One region of the Thioclava sp. PTB-PU3-1 genome, then DNA from elsewhere that is predicted to be linked to it. Evidence: riboswitches for the same ligand, from Rfam matches in the RefSeq annotation. Region 1 holds a riboswitch; the other holds the start of a gene.
The links. A riboswitch is a leader RNA that binds a small molecule or an ion and turns the genes downstream of it on or off. The one in region 1 is predicted to bind cobalamin.
Positions count from the first base shown of each region.

Region 1 (6,606 bases):
CACAACATCGACACGTCGCCGGACTATTACCGGGAGATCGCGACGACCCGCACCATGGAGGATCGGCTCAATACGGTCGAAAACGTGCGCAAAGGCGGCATTCGGGTCTGTTGCGGCGGGATCCTGGGCATGGGCGAGGCCGAGGAGGATCGGATCGCCATGCTGGTGACGCTCGCCACCCTGCCCGCGCACCCGGACAGCGTGCCGATCAACCTCTGGAACGAGATCGACGGCGTGCCGGTGCAAAAGAATGCCGAGCCGGTCGACCCTTTCGCGCTGGTTCGGATCGTCGCGCTTGCACGGATTCTGATGCCCGCGTCGGTGGTGCGGCTCTCGGCAGGCCGCACCGGGATGAGCGACGCGTGGCAGGCGCTGTGCTTCCTCGCGGGCGCGAACTCGATTTTCGTGGGAGATCAGCTTCTGACCACGGATAACCCCGCAGCCTGGAAAGATCAGGATCTGTTGGCGCGGCTGGGCATGCATGTGGCCCCCGCGAAGCCGCGTGTCGAGCCGGCACCCGTGGCTTGAGCGCGCGACCGTCTCGGGCAACTTGCCCGAGACGGTTAACGGACGCGTCCCGCGGGCTCACGCTCAGATCAGCGCTAACCTTCCGCCTCCGCGACGTGACCTTTGACCTTCAGGAAACTGTCCGGCGTCACCGAGATCGAGTCGATCCCGAACTCCACCAACCTGCGGGCGAATTCCGGGTAGTTCGACGGCGCCTGACCGCAGAGCCCGACCTTCGCGCCGACACCATGCGCTCTTTCGATGACGCTCCGGATCATCCACTGAACCGCGGCATGCCGTTCGTCGAAGAGCGGCGCGAGCCGGTCGCTGTCGCGGTCGATGCCCAAGGTCAGCTGCGTCAGATCGTTCGACCCGATGGAGAAACCGTCGAAGCGCTTGGCGAACTCCTCGGCGAGGATGACGTTCGAGGGCACTTCGCACATCACGTAGATCTGCAGCCCGTTGGCGCCGCGCACCAGCCCTTCCTCGGCCATCACCGCCAAGACGCGGTCGGCCTCTTCGGGCGTGCGGCAGAACGGCACCATCACCAGCACATTGTCGAACCCGGCCTCTTCGCGCAGTCGCCGGATCGCCCGGCATTCGAGCCGGAACCCCTCGACATAGGCGGGATCGTAATAGCGCGAGGCGCCGCGCCAGCCGATCATTGGGTTGGATTCCACCGGCTCGAATTGCCGCCCGCCGAGGAGATCGGCATATTCGTTCGTCTTGAAATCGCTCAGCCGCAGGATCATCGGGTTCGGATAGGCCACGGCGGCGATCCGGGAGAGCCCCAGCGCCAATTGATCGACGAAATACTCGGCCTTGTCCTCGTATCCCCTTGTGAGCGTTTCGATTTCCTCCCGCACCTCCGCCTCCCGGATGTCGGAGAAATGCAGCAGCGCCATCGGATGGACCCGGATCGTGTTCGAGATCACGAATTCCATCCGCGCCAGACCGACACCGTCGATCGGCAACCGCCACCAGCGCGCCGCGATGGCCGGGTTGGCGAGATTGAGCATGACCTTGGTCTTGGTTTCCGGCACCGCGTCGAGGTTCAGATCTTCGACCGTGAACTCGGCAAATCCGTCATAGACCCGGCCCTCGTCGCCTTCTGCGCAGCAGACAGTCACCTCTTGCTCGTCATGCAGCACATGGGTCGCATCGCCACAGCCGACGATGGCGGGCACGCCCAATTCGCGGCTGACGATGGCGGCGTGGCTGGTTCTGCCCCCGTGATCGGTAATGATGGCCGAGGCCCGTTTCATCACGGGCACCCAGTCGGGGTCCGTTGTCGAGGTGACGAGGACCGAGCCGTCCACGAAATCGTCGATATCCTTGACGTCTTCGATCAGGCAGACCCGCCCGGTCGCGACCTGCTCGCCCACCGACAGCCCGCTGACGACGACCGGACCGTGCGCGCCGATGGTGTAGCGCCGCAAGGACCCCGCAGAGACCCGCGACTGCACCGTTTCAGGGCGCGCCTGAACGATGAACAGCTTACCGGTGACGCCATCCTTGGCCCATTCCATATCCATCGGCTGGCCGTAATGCGCTTCGATGGTGGCCGCTTGTTGCGCGAGGTCGAGAACCTCGTCATCCGACAGGACGAACTTCCCGCGCTCGGCTTTCGATGTCGGCACGTTGCGCACCGGGTTCGGGGCGTCCGGCCCGGCATAGATCATCTTGATCTCTTTCGCCCCGAGCTTCTTCTCGATGATCGGCTTGATCCCAGCCCTCCCGAGGAACGGCTTGTAGACCTGAAACTCGTCCGGCGTCACCGCGCCCTGCACGACATTTTCGCCCAAGCCCCAGGCCGCGCTGATCAGCACGACCTTGTCGAAGCCGGTTTCCGTGTCGATCGAGAACATCACCCCCGACCCACCGATATCGGAGCGCACCATCTGCTGGACGCCCACGGAAAGCGCGACATCGAGGTGATTGAACCCTCTGAGCTTGCGATAGGTGATCGCCCGGTCGGTGAAGAGCGAGGCATAGCACTTGCGACACGCGGTCAGAAGCTCTTCTTCGCCCGCCACGTTGAGATAGGTCTCCTGCTGACCGGCAAAGCTGGCATCGGGGAGGTCTTCGGCCGTGGCGCTCGAGCGCACGGCGACGGAGACCTCAGGCACCCCTGCCCGCTTCGACAGATCGCGGTAAGCCTCCCGGATCGCGGCTTCGGTCGAGGCTGGCCAATCTCCGGCCACGATCGTGTCGCGAATGCTCTGACCCGCAACGTGAAGGCTGATCTTGTCGGCATCGTAATCGGCGAGATAGCTCGCGATGGCCTCGGTCAGATTGTTTTCCTCGAGAAACATCCGATAGGCGTCGGAGGTGGTGGCGAAGCCCGGCGGGACCTGAATTCCCTTGGCGCCAAGTTCCTGCACCATCTCGCCAAGCGAAGAGTTCTTGCCGCCCACAAGCGCGACATCCTCGCGGCGTAAGCTATCGAAAGGAATGACTTCTTTCTTCGTGGCCATGAGCTCGCCTCCCCTGTTTGCACCTGCCGGCACTTTATCGCAGAGGCGCATTTTGACCTTGATCTTTGTCAACGCGGGCCCGCTTGTCCCACATCCCCCAATCTGTTCTGGACAGCACCGAATTTTCCTGCGATCAAATCCGGGATGGTGTCCGGCCCCAAAGGGTCGGCTGAAAAGGGAACACGGTGCGGGCGATGCCCAACTCCGTGACTGCCCCCGCAACTGTAAGCGGCGAGCGCCACCGGAAACGCCACTGACCTGCAAAGGTTGGGAAGGTCCGGTGAAGCTACGACCCGCGAGTCAGGAGACCTGCCATCTCGGATGCGCGCCTAGCGCATCTCGGTCACCTTAAACCCGGGCGGGGTGCCCTGGGACGGAGAGACGAGAGATGGACCAGATCGGACCTCGCATATCGCCGTGCCGCGACCACTCCCGCCCTTTTGCGCGGAGGGCGCGATGCTTTTGGAACGAACGCTTTCACTGCTACAACTCGATATAGGACCGATCTCGCCGCTGCGTGCGCGTGAGCTGGGCACGCTCGGCTACATGGAATGGCTCGGCGGGCTACCGGGCGACATGCCCTATGCGAAGGCGGCGATCATCGCCCATACGCAGGCCTATCCGTTCGGCGCAACCTCGCCTGCCGTCGCGGTGTTCTGCGAGTTGCTGCTGGACTCGCTGAGCCCGCAGCCTTTCGCCCTGCCGATCGAGCTGCCGCCCCCGCTCCGGCGCGGCGGCGCTCGCGCCCGACGCGGCCTCTGACCCGTTTTCGTCTTGCGGTCGCATGCTGCGGCCCGGCCGAGGACCATTGCAGCAGGAAACGGCACTCCGTTTCCTGTGAGGCTCGGCTTTTCCAAACGATGGTCATGGATGAACTGAGAGGATCTCTCCATGAATGATAACAATCTGACCCGTCTGCTCGACGCGCGCCCGGTAATCTGCGCCGAGGGCTTCCTGTTCGAACTGGAACGGCGCGGCTATCTGACCGCCGGGGAATTCGTGCCCGAGGTGGCGCTCGAATACCCGCAGGCGCTGCGCAATCTACATGTCGATTTCCAGCGCGCCGGCAGCGATATCGTCGAGGCCTTCACCTATAACGGCCACCGCGAGAAGATGCGCGTGATCGGCAAGGAAGACCTTCTGGAGCCGCTCAACCGCGCGGCGCTGAAGATCGCGCGCGAGGTCGCCAATGCGAAGACCGGCAACCTGATGGCGGGCAATATCTCGAACACGAATATCTGGGACCCGACCGATCCGGCACGGCAGGCCGAGGTGCGCGCGATGTTCGACGAGATGATCGGCTGGGCGGTCGAGGAAGGCGCTGACATTATCATCGGCGAGACCTTCTACTACGCGGGCGAGGCGCTGTGCGCGCTGGAGGCGGCGAAGGCGTCGGGGCTGCCGGTGGTACTAACGCTGGCGCCGATGGCGGGCAACGAGATGATGGACGGAGTCGGCATCGTCGAGACCTGCCAGCAGCTCGAACAGGTGGGCGCCGATGTCGTCGGGCTGAACTGCTTCCGCGGGCCGCAGACAATGATGCCGTGGCTGCGCAAGGTGCGCGCGGCGGTAAGCTGCCATGTCGGCGCCCTGCCCGTGCCCTACCGGACCACGAAGGCGGAGCCGACCTTCTTCAACCTCTCCGATCACAACGGCTGCACCTGCCCCTCGCCGCATGGCCGGACCTTCCCGACCGCGCTCGATCCGCTGGCCTGCAACCGCTACGAGATCGGCGCCTTCGCGCGTGAGGCGCAGGCGATCGGGGTGAATTACCTCGGCGTGTGCTGCGGGGCGAGCCCGATGCATATCCGCGAAATGGCCGAAGCCGTGGGCCGCGAGACCGAGGCCAGCCGCTTCTCGGAGCGGATGGAAAACCACTTCATGTATGGCCAGAGCGCCCGCCTTCCGGCGCATATCCGTGCGCTTGGCGACGGGGCCTGAGGCTTAACGCTGCCCTGTCGCGCGCGCATTTCGCGCGGCAGGGAAATCTATATATTGACAGCCGCCACCGCATTAACCCAATATGATGTTGCTTTGGTTCCTGCGAGTCACTCCGCAGGCGAAGAGGGAAGCCGGTGAAATTCCGGCGCTGCCCCCGCAACTGTAAGCGGCGAGCCTCAAGTCCGAATGTCACTGGTGCGATGCGCCGGGAAGACGGACCAAGAGGCGCTCGAGCCGCGAGCCAGGAGACCTGCCAGAGCAGATAGACGACGACCGCGGCGGAGGGCCCGGGCGCGTGGCAGTGCGCTGTTCCGCCCTGCCCACGAGCCTTGTCCCGCGCTGCCGACAGCAAACAAAGGGACAGAACATGACCATCACCGTCTATTCGAAACCGGCCTGCGTGCAATGCACCGCGACGACCCGAGCGCTCGATGCCAAGGGGATCTCCTATGACGTGATCGACCTCACCGAGGACGCCGCCGCGATGGAAATGGTGCAGGACCTCGGCTACCGGCAGGCGCCGGTCGTGATCGCGGGCGAGGATCACTGGGCGGGCTTCCGGCCCGACATGATCGGACAGCTCAGCTGAGCGCCGGCCCGGATCATGGGACAGGCACGGCTGATCTATTACTCCTCGGCATCGGGGAACACGCAGCGCTTCGTGGAGCGGCTGGGCCTGCCCGCGCAGCGCCTGCCCCTCTCGGCGGAAGCAGAGATGCCAAGCCCGCCCGGCCCCTACGTCCTGATCTGCCCGAGCTATGCCGACGGCAAGGGGCGCGGCGCGGTCGCGAAACCGGTCATCGCCTTTCTCAACGATCCCACCCGCCGCGCGGGCCTGCGCGGCGTCATCGCCAGCGGCAATCGCAACTTCGGCGCGCTCTTCGCCTGCGCGGGCGATCTGCTGGCGCGCAAATGCAATATCCCCGTGCTCTACCGGTTCGAGCTGGCAGGCACGGACAGTGACATCGCCCGCGTGCGCGCGGGTCTCGAAACCTTCTGGAGGCAGGAATGCTCGACAGCGACGTGACACCGAGCGGGGCTGCGGCCTCGGAATTCGCGGGGCTTGATCACCACGCGCTCAACGCGATGCTCAATCTCTATGACGCGGAAGGAAATATCCGCTTCGACGCCGACCGGATGGCGGCGCGGCAATATTTCCTGCGCCATGTGAACCAGAACACGGTGTTCTTCCATTCGCTGGATGAAAAGCTCGGCTATCTGGTGGAGGAAGGCTATTACGACGCCGCCGTGCTCGATCAGTATTCGCGCAACTTCCAGCGCGCGATTTGGGAGGCGGCCTTCGCGGCCAAGTTCCGCTTTCCGACCTTCCTCGGCGCGTTCAAATATTACACCTCTTACACACTGAAGACCCGTGACGGGCAGAGGTATCTCGAACGCTACGAGGACCGGGTAGTGATGGTCGCGCTGACGCTCGCGCGTGGCGACGAGGCGCTGGCGATGCGGCTGATGGAGGAGATGCTGGCGGGCCGTTTCCAGCCCGCGACGCCGACCTTCCTCAATGCGGGCAAAAAGGCGCGGGGAGAATTCGTGTCGTGTTTCCTGCTGCGACTGGAAGACAACATGGAAAGCATCGGGCGCGGCATCAACTCGGCGCTGCAACTGTCGAAACGCGGCGGCGGCGTGGCCCTGATGCTGACCAATATCCGCGAATATGGCGCGC
Region 1 is NZ_JBVNVL010000001.1:62,396-69,001, forward strand. Features, by position in the region: gene bioB (biotin synthase BioB) at 1-528, shown strand, start outside; gene ppsA (phosphoenolpyruvate synthase) at 603-2,984, opposite strand; cobalamin riboswitch at 3,113-3,315, shown strand; gene ACZ7GB_RS00330 (hypothetical protein) at 3,441-3,746, shown strand; gene ACZ7GB_RS00335 (homocysteine S-methyltransferase family protein) at 3,876-4,925, shown strand; cobalamin riboswitch at 5,003-5,197, shown strand; gene nrdH (glutaredoxin-like protein NrdH) at 5,293-5,514, shown strand; gene nrdI (class Ib ribonucleoside-diphosphate reductase assembly flavoprotein NrdI) at 5,530-5,952, shown strand; gene nrdE (class 1b ribonucleoside-diphosphate reductase subunit alpha) at 5,934-6,606, shown strand, end outside.

Region 2 (6,606 bases), on a different contig from region 1:
ATATCGGCCAGCGTCAGCATCGCCGCCCCGCCAAGCGCCGAAGCCGGAAGCAGCCGCGAGGGCCGCGCGCCCACGGATTTGCGCAACAGATGCGGCACGACGAGGCCGACGAAGCCAATCGCGCCCGCGACAGCCGTGGCCGCACCGACCATCAGCGCCGTACCGAAGACGATCTGAAGTCGTAGCCTTTTCAAGGAGATACCCATCGAAGCTGCAGCATCTTCCCCAAGGCTCAGCGCATCGAGCCCCGCGCCCGCGCGCAGCAGGATCAGCGCGCCGACGATCAGGAACGGCAGCGCCAGCGCGACATGGGTCATCGAACGATCGGCAAGCGAGCCCATCATCCAGAACACGATCTCGGCCGCGGCATAGGGCGACGGCGCAAGGTTCAGCACCAGCGCGGTCGCCGCCGCCGCCAGCGCCGAGACGGCGATGCCTGCAAGGATCAGCACCAGCGCGCGGCCCTCACGCCCCGCAAGGATCAGGATCAGTGCGACGGCCACACCCGCGCCCGCCAGCGCCGCCAGCGGCAAGGCGAGCGCGAAGAGCGCGTAGAGCCCGGTCTGGATCGCGATCACCGCGCCAAGCGCCGCCCCCGCAGAGGTGCCGATCAACCCCGGCTCGGCCAGCGGGTTACGCAGGAAGCCTTGCATCGCCGCGCCCGACAGCCCCAGTGCGGCGCCGACGCCGATCCCGAGGATCGCGCGCGGCAGGCGCAACTCGCGCATCACAAGGCCCGCCGCGCCATCGCCCGAGATCAGCGCAGAGAGGCCGTGAAGCGGAGAAATCCCCGACGGCCCGATCAACAGCGAGGCTGCGAACAGCACCGCACAGAGGACGGAGAGAAGGATGAGGATCGTGCGATAACTCATTGCGTCAACTTCTCTTTCTCGATTTCACGCCCGAGCTTTGCCAGCGTCTCCACCGCATTCAGCATCGCGGGCGCGCCACAGGTCCAGCTTGCATCGCGCAGGCCCCGCACGACCGGCAGATCGCGCAGCACCGGGTGCGCCAGCACCTCCTGCGCGCGGCTCGTGCCGGTGCCGCCTTGCGAGCCGCCGACGACGACCAGATCGGGGTGATCCATCACCAGATCTTCCAGCGGCAACCGGCCGCCCCAGTCCAGCCCCGGCCCGCTGACGACATTCTGAAACCCTGCCATTTCAAGAATTTGCCCTTCAAGGGTCCGCGGCCCGTAGCCATAGCCCGAGGGCCCGATGATCGCAGCTTTCAGGTCCGGCGCGGGCGTCTTGATCGCCGCCAGCCGCGCATCGAAATCCGCGAGCATCTTCGCCGCGCGGTCAGGATGGCCAAGCAGCTTGCCCATCGTCTCGATCCGGCCTCGGATCTCGGGCAGCGAGGTGCCGGGCGGCAGTTGCTCGACCCGGATCCCGAGCGTGCGCAACATGCGGATCGTATCCGGGTTCGACCACGTATCGGCCAGAACGAGATCGGGGTGCAGAAACGAGATTTCCTCGGCACGTCCGTAGTTTACGGGCAGTTCTTCAGCCTGTTTCCAATGCACAGACATCGACGGATCGGTCGCGAAATGGCTGACCGAGACGATCTGCGACGGATCGGCCAGCGACAGCGCCAACTGATCCGTGCAGAGGTTCATGGACACGACCCGTGCAGGCAAATCGCGCGCAGGTTCCTCCGCCCATGCGGAGGAGGTCGCCGCCAAGGCGGCGAAAAGGGCGGCGCAAACCGCCCCTTTCAGATCAGAACCGCGCACGCAGCCCCACATAGGCGGCGCGACCCGAGGTGCCGTAGCCCGGCCAGAGCTGGTAATCGGTGTCGGTCAGGTTCTCGATGCGCAGATAGGCCTCTTTGTCATTGCCCAGATCGTAGGTCATCTGCGCGTTCAGCAGGCCGTAATCGGGCTGGCTCTGACGATCGGTGACCACGCGCATATCGGCGGCGAGCGTCAGCTTGTCGGTCACCTGCGCGTCGATCCCGGCGGTCAGCGTATGGCGCCCGAAGGCCGAATTCCACGTCGAGCCTGCGGACAGCCCATCCGGGTTCTTCGAGTCCAGATAGGTATAGCCGAGGCTGTAGTTGACGTTGTTGGAGATCGGCCCCTTCAGACCCAGCTCCAGACCCTGCCGCTTGGCGGTGCCCGAGGTCTGGTAGTAGCTGTAGGTCGTGTTGCTGTAGTCGATCAGGTCGTCCACCTCGATATGGAACAGCGTCGCGGTCAGCTTATGCGCACTGAAATCACGCTCGACGCCCAGATCGTAGCTCAGCGATTTCTCCGGCTTGAGATCGGGATTGCCCGCATAGCCGTCATAGAGCTCGTAGCCCGACGGCGCGCGGAACCCGTTGCCCACCGAGGCACGCAAGAGGGTCGCGGCATCGGCCTGCCAGGTAACGCCGAGACGGCCCGTGGTGTTGCCGCCGAAATCCGAGTGATCGTCATGGCGCGCCGAGGCGGTCACGTTCACCCCGTCCATCGGCGAGAAGGCATATTCGCCGAAGACGCCCGTATCCGCGGTCAGGACATCGCCCGTGACATAGGTGCCGGTATAGGTTTCCAGCGTGCGATCCGCGCCGAAGGTCACGCGGCCCGGCCCGAGATCGGTCGAAGCTTTCCAGTCGAGTTTGCGGCGTTTGCCCTCGTAGCCATAGTCATAGACCGGATACCAGCGCGAGGTCGTGTAATAGGTCAGACCGAGCTCGTGATCGAGCGGACCTGTCGTGAATTTCGCGAAGAGACGCCCGCCCCGCTCCTTGTGGACGGTGTATTCGTTGCTGTCCGTGGGCGGCGAGCTGAAGCCGTTGTCGAACTCGCCCCGGTCGTTCTGCGCGAAGCCGTTGAAGCCGATCAGCAGATTGTCGGAGATGCGCTTCTGCGCGCGCAGGCTCACGCGATCGGCGCGGTAGCCGTCTTTCTCGGTATTGCCGTTCTTCTTGTCGGCCGCCGAGAAACCAGCGGTGTAGACTTTCGACAGCTGGATCGCGAGCTCGTCGTCACCCTTCTTCCAACCGAAGTTATAGGCCGCATTCGCGGTGTGGTAGGAGCCGAGCTCGAGCTTTACGCTCTGGGTCACGCCATCCTCGGTCGGGCGCGGCGTGTCGAGGTTGATGACACCGGCGACCGCCTGCCCGCCATAGACCGCCGATTGCGAGCCGCGCATGATCTCGACCCGGTCGTAGTTGAACGTGTTGAACCGGCCCAGATCGGGCAGCACCTGCGGCGCGGACGGATCGGAGACGTCGATCCCGTCCACCATAACCTTCACGTAGTTCTGCGACACGCCGCGGATGGTGAAGCCGGTCTGCGCGCCCATCGGCCCGCGCGACAGGATGCCGACGCCCGGCGATTGCGCGATCAGATTGGCAAGGCGGGTCTGGCCCGAACGCTCCAACTCGTTGCGCGACAGCACGGTGACCGCCTGCGCGGTCTTGTCCGACGATTGCGGCTCGAGCGCACCGTGGTAGATCACGATCTCATCGAGTTGGTAAGGTTGGCTGTCTTGCGCAAGCGCAGGGGCTGCCAGCGCGGTGGTGAGCATCAGGCCCATGGTCAAACGGGTGCGGATCATATCCAATTCCCTCGTATCGCGACTCTGCGGTCGCGTGAACTTCGTATCGTAAGTCTTTGGAAATTTGGAATTTCCGCCGACGGTGAGAATGTCACCACTGACGGAAGACCGCCTCCGCTGCGCGCCCCGCACAGGCAGAAAGGATGAGCGCCTCGGCAGGTCTCCTGGCTCGCGGGTCTTGGTTTCGGCTGGCCTTCCCGGGTCTCCCCAGTGGCTCAGTCAGCCGTCACTCGCCGCTCACAGTTGCGGGGGCAGCCCCGGAATGAATGCACGCATCGCACCGGGTTCCCTTTTCATCCGCCAAGGCGGAACCGAAGTGCCCCTGCTGTGCCGCGCGCGCCGCAGTCTGTCAAGAAAATTTCAACTCTCGACGGCGGCTCTGCTGCGCCTGTTGAAGCGGATCGAGGACAGGAGCGCCAGCCCGATCAGCCCCGCCCCGATCAGCCCGGTAATCACCTCGGGCACTTCCACCAGCGTCTGCGCGAACATGACGACGGAAAGGATCAGGATCGACCAGAAGGCGCCGTTCTCGAGATAGCGGAATTCGCTCAGCGTGTTGCGCTCCACCAGCATCAGGGTCATCGAGCGCACATACATCGCGCCGATCCCCAGACCGATCGCGATCAGGAACAGGTTCTGGGTCAGCGCGAAGGCCCCGATCACCCCGTCGAAGCTGAAGGACGCGTCGAGCACTTCGAGATAGAGGAACGCGCCGAGGCCCGCCTTGGCCGTCTCGGCGGCGATATTCGTCCGGTCGAGCACGTGGCTCAGCACTTCGACCCCGAGGAAGGTCGCAAGCCCACAGATGGAGGCGAACATGAACTCGTCCTCACGCCCTTCGGGCAGGATCCAGGTAAAGGCCAGAATGACGAGCAGCACGAGCCCGATCTCGAGGCCGCGGATCGAGGCGAGCGCGCGCAGACGGCGCTCCAACGCTCGGATCCAGTCAACCTCTTTGCCCTCGTCGATGAAATAGGTGAGCGCGACCATCATCAGGAAAGCGCCGCCGAAGCCCGCGATCGACAGATGCGCGTCCTCGATGATCTCGGCATATTCCGCCGGATGTTTCGCGGCCAGTTGCACCGCTTCCCACGGTCCGATCCCGGCGGCGATCACGACGATCAGCAGCGGGAACAGGATACGCATCCCGAAGACCGCGATCAGAATACCCCAGGTCAGGAAGCGACGCTGCCATTTCGGCGTCATCTGGTGCAGCTTGTTGGCGTTGACGATGGCGTTGTCGAAGCTCAGCGAGATTTCCAGCACGGCGAGCACCGCCGTTATCATCAGGAAAGAGACCGCGCCGCCAAGCCCGCCGGTCTGGGCAAATCCCAGCGCGAACGACCCGACCAGCCCCGCGATAGTGACGGCGATGGCCCAGGAGAAATAACGGTACATGGTGGTCATGCTGGCTCCGGCTGCATGGAGCCTCACTTAGGCTCCGCCCCCTCTCTTCGCAAGGGAGCGCGCCGTCAGAGTTGATCGCTGTGACCCGGTGGGCGCGCCTCGGATCAGACCCGCTACAGCCCCGCCTCGTCGAGCCAGCCCATGATCCGGGCCTTGTTCACGCCGAGGTCGGATCTGCCGTAGACGAGATGGCCGCGGATTTGCAGCGTGTTGCCCTCGACCCAAAGCGTGGTGACGTCGGGAAAGCCGAAGAAGGCGGAGCGGGTGACATAGGCCACATGCCCCTCATCGACGCTGCCGGCCACCTGCTTCGTGCGCGCGGTGGCGCGGATGATCTTGTCGAGCGCGGCCATCTGCACCAGCGGATCGGAGACCTCGCGGGCCGCCTGAAACCCGCCTGTCTCGGGGTGATCGCCGGGCGCTTTCGCCAGCCCCTCGACCTTGTAGCGCGCAGGGTCAATCGGGGCGAAGCGCACCCACCCGTCGGCCACGGCAACCGCAGCCAGTCCAAGCGCGAGGATCGTCACGGCCCGGTTCATGCCGCGCCCTCCCGCAGCCCCCAACCGGCCAGCGCGATCAGCTCGGTCGCGACATGGGCGCCCGCGATGGCCGTCACGCCGGTCGGATCGTAGGGAGGAGAGACCTCGACCACATCGCCACCGATCAGGTTGATGCCCTTGAGCCCGCGCAACAGCTCTGCCGCCTGCCAGCTGGCCAGACCACCCCAGACCGGCGTGCCGGTGCCCGGCGCAAAGGCCGGGTCCAGCCCGTCGATGTCGAAGGTGATATAGCAGGGCTTGTCGCCAACGACCGCGCGGATGCGTTCCAGAGTGGCCTCGACGCCCTCGCGATGCACCGAAGGCGCGTCCACGATCGTCACGCCCAGCGTATCGGGATTGTCGGTGCGGATACCGACCGAGACGGTATTCTCGGCTCTCACGACGCCCGACTTGATCGCCTTGTAGAGGAACGTGCCGTGGTCGATCCGGTCCATATCGTCATCGGCCCAGGTGTCGGAATGGGCGTCGAACTGAACGAGCGCGATCTCCCCATGTTTGGCAGCCGCTGCGCGCAGGATCGGCAGGGTGATGAAATGATCGCCGCCCAGCGTGATCGGCACGACACCCGCCCCGAAAATCGCGCTCAGATGCGCCTCGATCCGGCCCGGCACTTCCGGCACATTGGCATAGTCGAAGGGCATGTCGCCGTAATCGACGATGGCGAGTTCAGAGAACGGGTCATAGCCCCAGCCATAGGGCGCGTCGAACGCCTGCAGCGTCGAGGCTTCGCGGATCGCGCGCGGCCCGAAGCGCGTGCCGGGGCGGTTCGTCACCGCCTGATCGAAAGGGATGCCGGTCACGGCGATCTGCGCGCCCGCGAGGTCCTTCGTATAGCGCCGCCGCAGAAAGCTGGTGGCCCCGCCGAAGGTGTTCTCGAAGCTCAGGCCACGTGCCTCTGCCCGCGTAAAAGCCTGATCCACTTGCGTTTTCGCATCTTCCAGAGCCATGATCGCCCCTCCTTTTCGCCCGCGAAATCTGCGCCAGCCCTCGCGGGAGGTCAAGCTGCCGCGCGAGGGGATGAGGGGCGCGTCCGACTTCCAGCGCTTGGGCATAGATCCGCCCGGGGCGACGAGCCCCGGCAGCGCCCGACCTCA
Region 2 is NZ_JBVNVL010000008.1:86,024-92,629, reverse strand. Features, by position in the region: gene ACZ7GB_RS17890 (FecCD family ABC transporter permease) at 1-872, opposite strand, end outside; gene ACZ7GB_RS17885 (ABC transporter substrate-binding protein) at 869-1,618, opposite strand; gene ACZ7GB_RS17880 (TonB-dependent receptor plug domain-containing protein) at 1,722-3,545, opposite strand; cobalamin riboswitch at 3,683-3,876, opposite strand; gene ACZ7GB_RS17875 (DUF475 domain-containing protein) at 3,906-4,952, opposite strand; gene ACZ7GB_RS17870 (DUF1499 domain-containing protein) at 5,066-5,491, opposite strand; gene speB (agmatinase) at 5,488-6,459, opposite strand.
Region 2: another riboswitch for cobalamin. It lies ahead of ACZ7GB_RS17880 (TonB-dependent receptor plug domain-containing protein); the one in region 1 lies ahead of ACZ7GB_RS00330 (hypothetical protein).